Regions from separate parts of the Brevibacterium sp. genome, predicted to be linked through region 2. Evidence: riboswitches for the same ligand, from Rfam matches in the RefSeq annotation. Region 2 holds a riboswitch; each other region holds the start of a gene.
What was found. A riboswitch is a leader RNA that binds a small molecule or an ion and turns the genes downstream of it on or off. The one in region 2 is predicted to bind thiamine pyrophosphate.
Positions count from the first base shown of each region.

Region 1: another riboswitch for thiamine pyrophosphate. It lies ahead of ACTIIH_RS14490 (TenA family protein); the one in region 2 lies ahead of thiO (glycine oxidase ThiO).
Region 3: another riboswitch for thiamine pyrophosphate. It lies ahead of ACTIIH_RS07060 (ECF transporter S component); the one in region 2 lies ahead of thiO (glycine oxidase ThiO).

Region 1 is NZ_JBQDYQ010000072.1:4,296-7,567, reverse strand. Features, by position in the region: gene ACTIIH_RS14500 (hypothetical protein) at 29-589, shown strand; gene ACTIIH_RS14495 (uridine kinase) at 586-1,263, shown strand; TPP riboswitch at 1,292-1,397, shown strand; gene ACTIIH_RS14490 (TenA family protein) at 1,392-2,084, shown strand; gene ACTIIH_RS14485 (phytoene desaturase family protein) at 2,139-3,272, shown strand, end outside.
Region 2 is NZ_JBQDYQ010000002.1:20,665-23,936, forward strand. Features, by position in the region: gene ACTIIH_RS00850 (thiazole synthase) at 1-361, opposite strand, end outside; gene thiS (sulfur carrier protein ThiS) at 363-620, opposite strand; gene thiO (glycine oxidase ThiO) at 617-1,777, opposite strand; TPP riboswitch at 1,767-1,869, opposite strand; gene thiE (thiamine phosphate synthase) at 1,881-2,564, shown strand; gene ACTIIH_RS00870 (ketopantoate reductase family protein) at 2,561-3,272, shown strand, end outside.
Region 3 is NZ_JBQDYQ010000018.1:3,090-6,361, reverse strand. Features, by position in the region: gene ACTIIH_RS07065 (ABC transporter ATP-binding protein) at 1-1,090, opposite strand, end outside; gene ACTIIH_RS07060 (ECF transporter S component) at 1,090-1,716, opposite strand; TPP riboswitch at 1,739-1,847, opposite strand; gene ACTIIH_RS07055 (fibronectin type III domain-containing protein) at 1,995-3,272, shown strand, end outside.

The DNA.
Region 1 (3,272 bases), on a different contig from region 2:
GCACAATCAGGGCGGCAAGGGCCTCGGTGTGCGTCGCTTCGACTCCCACGCCGAGCTCGAGGCGGTCGCCGACGAGTTCGCGCCCGGTGGTGCGAACGCGCCGATCGACGGCATCACCCTCGTCCAGGAGTATGTGCAGCCTGCCCAGCCGTTCATCACCCGTGCCGAGTTCATCGGCGGACGCTTCCACTATGCGGTGCGCGTCGACGTCTCAGGTGGGTCGTTCGAGCTGTGCCCGGCCGATGCCTGCACGATTCCGGGCGCCGGGGCTGATCCCGAGGTCGAGGCGGTCCCCCAGTTCGACCGCCGTGAGGAGATCACGGCCGGAACACCGCTCATCGCTCGGCTCGAGACGCTGGTGGCCGACCTCGGCATCGAGATCGCCGGCGTCGAGTTCATCGAGACCGCCGACGGCCGTCAGGTCGTCTACGACATCAACACGAACACGAACTACAACCCGTCCGTCGAGTCCGCCGAAAAGTCGGCGGGTAGTCAGCCTGCCGCGGACCGTATCGCGGAGTACGTGGCGTACACCCTCGCCGAGGCGGCCACGCAGTCGCTATCCCCCGCCGGGTCCGTAGCCCGGTGAGTTCCCGGGGCACGGCCCTACGAAACCTGCTGGCTGAGCTCCGCGCAGTCCGGCCGGGGCATCGTGCGCTCATTGCCCTCGACGGGGTCGATGGGGCCGGGAAGACGATGCTCGCTCACGAGCTCGTGAATTTGGCCAAAACCGCTGCGGACGTACCTGGATATGTTTCCGGCCGCCGGGTCACCGCCATCCGCATCGATGGCTTCCACCACGCTCGGGCGATCCGCTACGCCCAAGGCACGGGGCCAGACACCTTCTATCGCCGTTCCTATGACTACGGAGCATTCGTCGAGTCCGTCGTCGAACCATTTCGACGAGGCGACTCGGTCGTTCCAGCTGTGTGGGACGTCGACAAGGATCGGCCGATTGCTCCGGAGCCTCTGAGTCTGCCGAACGACTGTGTCCTCCTCATCGAGGGAATCTTCCTCCACCGTCCCGAGCTTGTGGATCGATGGGATGCGAGCGTGTGGGTCGATGTTCCGTTTGAAGTCTCGGTCCCACGAGGGAACGAGCGGTTTGCCGGAGCCTTCGATGCCGATCCCGAGGCCACATCGAATCATCGCTATGTCCGCGGTCAACGACTGTACTTCTCTGAGGCGTCTCCGCGGGAGAAGGCGACATGGGTATTCGACAATCGAGACCTGGACCGGCCGAACCTGATCCGGTCCTACTGACAACTCTCCTTACCTTGGTGATAGTGTCGAAGCGCTGCAGGGGAGCGCCGATCAACAGGCGCTGAGAGTGCGAGAGCAGACCCTTTGAACCTGATCCGGTGAGTACCGGCGGAGGGAGTGGAACAACGATGACAACCACAGGCATCGGTGCATCGATCGAGGTGGCCGCCTACGGAGCGGTGTCCGAGCTGATGAGTTCGACGAGCAGACAATGGGCGGCGGCGGTCGACCACAGATTCGTCCGGGAGCTCTTCGCAGGCAGCATCGACGACGCCGTGATGCGCGACTATCTGGTGCAGGATTATCAGTTCTTCGAGTCATTTCTGTCCATGCTCGGCGCGTGCGTCGCCCACGCCGATGAACTCGAGGCGAAGCTGCGGTTCGCTCGACAACTGGGAATGCTCGTCGCCGATGAGGACACCTATTTCGTCGACTCATTCGCCGAATTGGGAATCGATCCAGCCGATTACCTCCACCCGGAACTAACCGCCCCGACGGTTGGGTTCCGCGATCTCATGGACGACTCCGTCGCTTCGGCGTCGTATCCGCAGCTGCTCGTCGTCCTCGTCGTCGCCGAATGGCTCTATCTCGACTGGGCCGAGTCCGGTGAGGAAATGCCGCAGCGACAGGTTCACCGAGGATGGATCGACCTCCACCGAGGCGAGGCTTTCCGCGGGTGGGTGCAGTTCCTCGTCGATGAGCTCGAGCGCGTATTCCAGGCAGCCGACGACCAGAGCTCAAAGGCTGAGTCCCTCACCCGCGTCTGGCAGCGGGCCGTCGATCTCGAATGCGCCTTCTTCGACAACGTGTACGACAACTGAGCTTCCAGGGTCTGCACTCCGCAGCCGTCCACCTCACTGACCTAGACTGGCCACATGAGCACTGGTGTTGATGCAGTCGTCGTCGGAAGTGGTCCCAACGGCATGGCCGCCGCGGTCACCCTGGCCCGCGCCGGGCTGAGTGTCGAAGTGTTCGAGGCTCAGCCGACGATCGGCGGCGGTGCCCGCACCCTCGACCTCGGGCTGGCCCCAGGCATCACTCACGACATCTGCTCGGCCGTCCACCCACTGGCCATCGCCAGTCCCTTCTTCGTCGACTTCGACCTGCGCGCTCGCGGCATGGAGCTGACGACTCCCGATATCTCCTATGCCCAACCGCTGGATAACAAGCCCGCCGCGCTGGCCTTCCACGATCTCCATGAGACGGTCGACCGCCTCGGCGAGGCAGGACCCGAATGGCGGCGATTCTTCGCACCGCTCCTCGAACGTGTCGATGACGCGATCTGGCTCTCCCTCGGTGACAAACGCTCCGTGCCCGAGACCCTGCGCGACGTTCCAGGCATCGCGAACATCGTGAAATTCGGTCTCCGACTGCTGAGCCAGGCCAGTCCTGCCTGGAACATTCCTCTCTCCCACGAATCCTCCCAGGCCCTGTTCACCGGTGTCGCCGCGCACGCGATCGGCGGGCTGCCTGCCATGGGCACCGCGGCCACGGCCACGATGCTCTCGACCGTCGCCCACGCCGGAGGCTGGCCCTCCCCCATCGGCGGATCCCAGGCGATCATCAACCACCTCGTCGCCGATCTCGAAGCCCACGGCGGCACTGTGCACGCAAACTCCCCGATCACCCACGTCACAGACCTGCCCAAGGCCCGCGCCTATCTGCTCGACACCTCGGCGTTGGGCGCGGCGCAGATCTTCTCCGGCCTGCTGCCGGACCAGGTCGACAAGAGCCTGCGGGGGTTCAAACAGGGCAATGCCGCGGCGAAGGTCGATTTCGTCCTCAATGGGCCGGTCCCCTGGTCCGACCCTGAGGTGGGGCGCGCCGGAACCATCCATGTCGGCGGCTCACGGGCGCAGATGGCCGCCGCCGAGGCGCAGGTGACGAACGGCCGCATGCCGGCCGATCCTGTCTGCCTCGTCTCCGACCCCACCGTGTTCGACCCATCACGCGAGGTGAACGGCCTGCGCCCACTGTGGACGTATGCGCACGTGCCCTTCGATTGTCCG
Region 2 (3,272 bases):
GGACGAGCTCCTCGGCGGCGGTGAAGAGCTCGACGGGGTCCGGGAGCAGGGTGTCCTCATCGGCGATGACCTCGAGCTTCACCCAGTTCGTCTCCAGGGCCTCCCTGGCCAGTCGGGCGGTGAGCACGGCATCACGGGCCGTATAGCAGCCGGCGGTGTTCGGCAGCACCCGGATTCCCAGACGCTGCAGCATGGTGAACACCGAGTCCCGGGACTCGGCGTCGAAGCGGCGCATCGCCACCGTGGTCAGCTCGGTTCCCGAGGCCACGAGGGCGTCTTCGAGGATGCTCAGGGAACTCGCCCCACCCGTGCCCATCACGAGGCGAGACGACATCTCCACGTCATCGACCATCCAGCTCATCTCAGCCTCCCTGCACTGCGGTGACGATGTCGACGGTGTGCCCGTCGGCCAGGGCGAACCCGGACCAGGCACCGCGACGGATGACCTCGCCGTCGACGGCCAGGGCCAGCCCTAAGCGTCCGCCGTCGGCCGGTGTCCCATCGGGATTCAGCTCCCGTCCGGTGACCTCGGCGATGAGGTCGAGCGCCGAGGTGGCACCCGGCAGCTCATGATTGTCGCCGTTGAGGACGATGGTCGGTGGGTGGTCGCGATCGGTCATGAGTTGCTCCTCATCGGGTAGGCGGTGGTGTGGTCTGTGGTGAAGCGGAGTGGGGACACGGACTCGAGCGTCCCGTCAGGAGGCCAGTCGGAGGCAGCACCCAGGGCGAGCTCGGCGCCGAGCCGGCCGCCGAACGGGGCCAAGAGGATGCCATGGCGGAAGTAGCCGGTGCTCACGACGCAGCCGGGATCGATGCGCCCGATCATCGGCAGGTCGTCGGGCGAGCCGGGCCGGGCTCGGGTGGTGATGTCGGTGATCTCCGCGTCGAGGATGCCCGGGACCAATCGCTGCCCGTCAGAGAGCAGCCGGTGGATCGCCCCGGCAGGGGTGCCGGAGAGCCCGTCCTCACGGGAACTGGCACCGAGCACGATCTCACCGTCGGGGCGTGGGACCAGGTAGACGGGGCGACCGTTGACCAACCCGCGGATGGTCCGATTCAGCAGGGGAGTCGCCTCGGCGGGGGCACGCAAGCGCAGCACATCACCCCAGACTTCCCGGATCGGCAGCGGCGGGGCACCGGCGATCTCGGTGGTGGCGCTGCCGGCGCAGACGACCACCTGATCGGCTTCCAACCGGCGTCCGTCTCCCAGTGTGACGCCGGTTGTCGCCGCACCATCCCCCAGCAGCTCGGCCACTCGCTGCCGGATGAGCAGCGACTCTGAACCAGCCGCAAGCGCAGACAGCAGTCCCGCCGATACACGACGCGGATCGATCGAGTGATCACCGGGAATGTTCACAGCCCCGGCCACGGCAGGCGACAGCGACGGTTCGATATGGCGGGCAGCACTGCCGGTGATGAGCTCGGTGGCGAAACCCGATCGCGATTGTGCTTCGCGCAGTTCCCGCAGAGCCTGCAGATCAGCCCGGTCACCCGCACACACCAAGGTCCCGGCATCTGTGAAACCGAGATCGGTGCCGGCGGCGCTCGCCACCTCGGCGGCGAATTCCGGAAACATCTGAGCCGAGGTCCGCATCAGCGGATACAGGGGAGTCTGTCCCCAGACCACCTCGGCGGCGGGAGCGATCATCCCCGCGGCGGCATGGCTCGCCCCCTGGGCGGGGGCAGGATCGATGATGGTGACTTCGGCACCGAGACGGCGCAGATACCAGGCCGTGGACAGGCCGATGATCCCGGCGCCGACGACGATGACTCTCACAGCTTCTCCCTCCGGCGGCATGATCCGCATCAGGTCTGACGGTCGGCCTTACGCCCTCTCAGCCTCGTTGGGAGGCTCCCGCGAACTCCTCTACTCTATGACCATGACCACACAGATGCCACCGCGCACCGCAGCGCGGCAGACGAAGAGAGCCTGGAGGCAGGCCCGTTTGGCCGAAGCGTCGCTCTACCTGTGCACCGATGCCCGGACCGCTCAAGGCGACCTCGCCGAGTTCCTCGACGCCGCCTACCGTGGGGGAGTCGACATCATCCAGCTGAGGGACAAGAGCCTCGAGGCCCGCGCCGAGATCGCAGCATTGGAAGTCCTCAGGGATGTCGCCGCACGCCACGGCAAACTCTTCTCCGTCAACGACCGCGCCGATGTCGCGCTGCTGACCGACGCAGATGTCTTCCACGTCGGTCAGGGAGATCTCACCAGCAGTCAGGCCCGGGCCGTGCTCGGGCCCGACGTCATCCTCGGACGCTCCACTCATTCCCTCGAGCAGGCGCTCGCCGCCGAGGCGGACCCGGAGACCGACTATTTCTGTGTCGGACCGGTCTGGGAGACCCCGACGAAACCCGGCCGTGCCGCTGTGGGGACGGCACTGCTGACCGCCGCCGCCGCCGAGGCGAGCAAACCGTGGTTCGCGATCGGCGGCATCGCGGCAGGGGAGAGGCTGGACGCGATCCGGCAGGCGGGCGCGAACCGTGCCGTCGTCGTCCGTGCGATAACCTCGGCAGACGACCCCGCTGCGGCCGCACGGGAGCTCAAAGAGGAGTTGGAATGACCCCAGCAGCTGACAGCGCATCCGACACAACCGGTGCAGGTGCCGACCTGTCGATCCTCATCGCCGGGGCAGGGGCCACCGGTGGGGCGTTCGGCACCTATCTGCAGGAAGCCGGACGCGATGTCACATTCCTGCTCCGGCAGGCACGGGCCGCGAGGGTCCGCACGGAGGGACTGCGCTTCACTGCGCCCGGTGATGATCGGACGAATCAGGTCGATGTCATCACCGCTGAGGAGCTCGCAGCCGCACCACAGACCTTCGACCTCGTCATCGTCGCGGTCAAAGCAGGCGGCCTCGACTCGGTCATCGCCGATATCGGACCGGCTGTGGGCGAGCAGACGACGATCATCCCGTTCCTCAACGGTATGGCCCAGATAGAGAAGCTGCAGTACAGGTACCCCGGGCAGGTGCTCGGAGGGTTCGTCAAGATCGTCGGCACCATCAGGGACGGAGCCGTCGTCCAGCTCACCGACCTTGCGGTGATGACCATCGGCGACCTTCACGCCGCGGCCGTACCCACGCGAATCTCCGCGGCTCTCGACGTCCCCGGATTCAAGCTCCAGATCGTCGACGGAATTATCGACGGGCTGTGGGAGAAGTGGACCTTCATCGCCGCGGCGGGAGTCGTCACATGCCTGTTCCGCGCTCCCGTCGGGGCGATCATGGCGGCCGGCGGCAGATCGCACGTGCATGCCATCATCGACGAAC
Region 3 (3,272 bases), on a different contig from region 2:
GTGCCGGTTCCTGGAAGACCATGCCGATGCGCGCCGCCAACTGCTTCGACGGCCAGGCGAAAGGCTGGGGCCGTTTGGCTCCTTCCCGCAGGGCCGCCTCTGCGAGGACCTGCCCGGAGAATTCGGGCAGCAGGCCCGCCAAGGTCAGAGCCGTGGTCGATTTGCCTGCCCCGTTCGCACCGACGATTCCGAGAGCCTGACCGGCGCTCAGGCTCAGGTCCAGGCCGGTCGCGGCGGGGGTGGCCATGCGCGGTCGAGCAACGCTGAGCCGATCAGTGCGCAGCAGTACCTCGCCGAGGCGGCCCGACGTCCCACCGATTCCTGCGGCCCCGCCTCGGCACGGGGTGGGGGAGTCCTGCGGCATCCAGATGCCGCAGCCGATGAGCATTTCGGTCAGGTCCGAATCGGTGAAGATCCGCTCGGGCGGACCTTGGGCAGCGATGCCTTTGCGGCCGAGCACGATGACCCGGTCGACGTGATCGATCCACAGCTCCACCCGGTGTTCGACGACGAGCATGGTCGCCTGTGTCTCGGCCTGCACGGTGAGCACGGCATCGCGGACCTCGGTCGCCGAGGCGGGATCGATATTGGCCGTCGGCTCGTCGAGGACGATGACCTCCGGGGCCATCGCATGGATCCCGGCCAGAGCCAGCCGCTGCTTCTGCCCACCGGACAGGGCAGCACTCGGATGCTCCGGGGCCAGATCGAGTCCCATCGCATGCAGGGACTCGGGGACCTGAGCCTCGATGGCCTCGGCCGGAAGTCCGAGGTTCTCCATCCCGAACGCCACATCATCACCGATGCGGGAGAAGATCACCTGCGAATCGGGATCTTGGAGGACCAGCCCGGTGCAGCCTCGGCGAGGATCCGGTTTCTCACCGCCGACGAGGAGTTCACCGGTGGCTTCACCCGATTCCTCGGGCAGGACACCGGCAACGGCGTGGAGGAACGTCGATTTGCCGGCCCCGGAGGCGCCGAGCAGCAGCACCTTCTCTCCGGCCGCGATCTGCAGGTCGAGCGGACCGACTGCCGGCCCCTCACGGTCTGTATGCGTCCATGAGAAGTCGGAGGCCGTGATCGGCAGGGCCATCAGCGACGGCCGGAGGCGAAGGAGCTCAGAGCCCCGGTGGCCGCGATCGCCCGGTAGGCATACCACGCGCCGATGCCGGAGATGACGAGGCCGGAGATGATCGCGCAGACCGCGTAGATCGCCTGGAAGCCGAACTGCCATTCGGCGTTGTACATGATGTTCTCGCTCACGGCCATGAACGCCGCGGCCAGCACTCCCGAAGCGGCGGTGACCCACAGGGTGAAGCGTTTGTAGCCGAAGGCGGCGAAGACGAGTTCGGCACCGAGGCCCTGCAGCAGACCCGAGAGCAGAACGGTCGCCCCGAAGTGGGAGCCGAGCACGGCTTCGACGGTCGCGGCGATGAGTTCGCACAGGAGTGCGGCACCGGGTTTGCGGATGATGGCACCGGCCAGCGGACCGGCCAGCACCCAGAGTCCGGCGATGAGGCCGATCGACGGCGGGAATGCCTGGAAGGCGAGTTCGAGAACCTTCCAGCTCAGCGCGAGCACCCAGAAGACGAGTCCCACGGCGATGCCGAGCACGGCGGTGGTGACATAGTCGACGACCCGCCACTGCTTGGATTTCGGTGCCGCGGTGAAGGCTTGCGCACGGGTGGGGGTGGTGGTCGGCGTAGTGGTGTTCGGCATTGTGCCTCCTCATATCAAGGAGGGGTGAAGAGTCTCGACTTCCTTCGGCGGTACTGACCGCATCAGGTTCGAGGGTCTGCAGCTTCTTCTGCACTCTCAGCGCCCCTGACGGCGCTCCCCTGTCGTAGCCACCACTGTACAACAGGTGAGAGAAGCAGCAACCGGGAGCGGAGGCGACGCGGGGGCCGGGAGTCGTCATCGGCGATTCACCTCCCGTTCCCGGTCTCGTCGACGAGCCTTAGAACGACCAGACACTGCTGATCGGTAGGACTGGGCGGGTGAATACGCATCGGCTCAAGCGACCACTCAGTGCCCTGTCCGCCGCCACCCTGCTCGCCGCACTCGTGGCGGCCCCGGTGCCCGTGCGCGCCGAACCGTCTCTCGGCTCGGGCGGCCCGAGCTCGACCGCGAGCCAGGACCCGCCGGACCCGCCCGCCGAGGGGGATGCGGGGAGCGAATCGATCACCGATCCCGTATTGCAGATCGGAGCCGACCCGACGACGCGCGACCTCTCTTGGATGAGTGAGAACTCCGGCGGGGGAGAGGTCCGGTGGGCGCCGGTCAGTGAACTCGAGGGACGCGAACTTCCCGCCGACGCGGCAGCGGCTGAGACCACAGACTCCGGCCTTGCCACCGACCTCAAACGTCACTACAACCATGCGAGCATGACCGGCCTGGAACCCGGCACCGACTACGCCTACCAGGTCGGCAGCGACGAGGACGGGTTCACCGAGGTGCAGCAGTTCACCATGGCATCTGCCGGAGGAGGTGACGAATTCCTCGTCTTCGGCGACCCCCAGGTCGGCGCCGGAGGCGGAGATCCCGACGATGCCACCGGTTGGGACCGGACCCTGTCGTCGGCCGTGGCCACTGCCGACGACCCGAGCTTCTTCTACTCGCTGGGAGACCAGGTCAACTCCGCCGGCAACCAAGAGCAGTATGCGCAGTACTTGGCCCCGGAAGCGACCCGGACGATCCCGCAGGCGACGACGATCGGCAACCACGACGTGTCGTCGAAAGCCTACGAACAGCACTTCAACCGACCCAATGTCAGCCACGACCACGGCGGCGGCGGAATCATCACCTCCGGCGGTGACTACTGGTTCATCGAAGACGGAGTCCTGTTTCTCAACATCAACTCGAACAGTTCGGACATGGACGCCCACGCCGAATTCATCGACGAGGTCGTCGCCGAACACGGTGGCCAGGTGCGGTGGACTGTGCTCGGGTTTCACCATTCGATCTATTCGACGGCAACACATTGGAACGATCTCGATGTGAAGCGGCTGCGGAAGGCGATCCCACCGGTCGCGGCCCGCAATGACATCGACCTCGTCGTCTCCGGCCACGACCACATCTTTAACCGCACCTTCCTCATGGACGGGGAGCGCAAGCCCGTCGAGGGCTCCGAAGCGGGAGCCGATGAGGAGAAGGAAGACGGGCAGACGCTCTACCTCACGCTGACCTCGTCATCGGGGTCGAAGTTCTACGACTACGTTCCCGGCCTCGACTGGGAAGGCAAGAGCGTCCACAACGACATGCCCGCCTTCACCCGG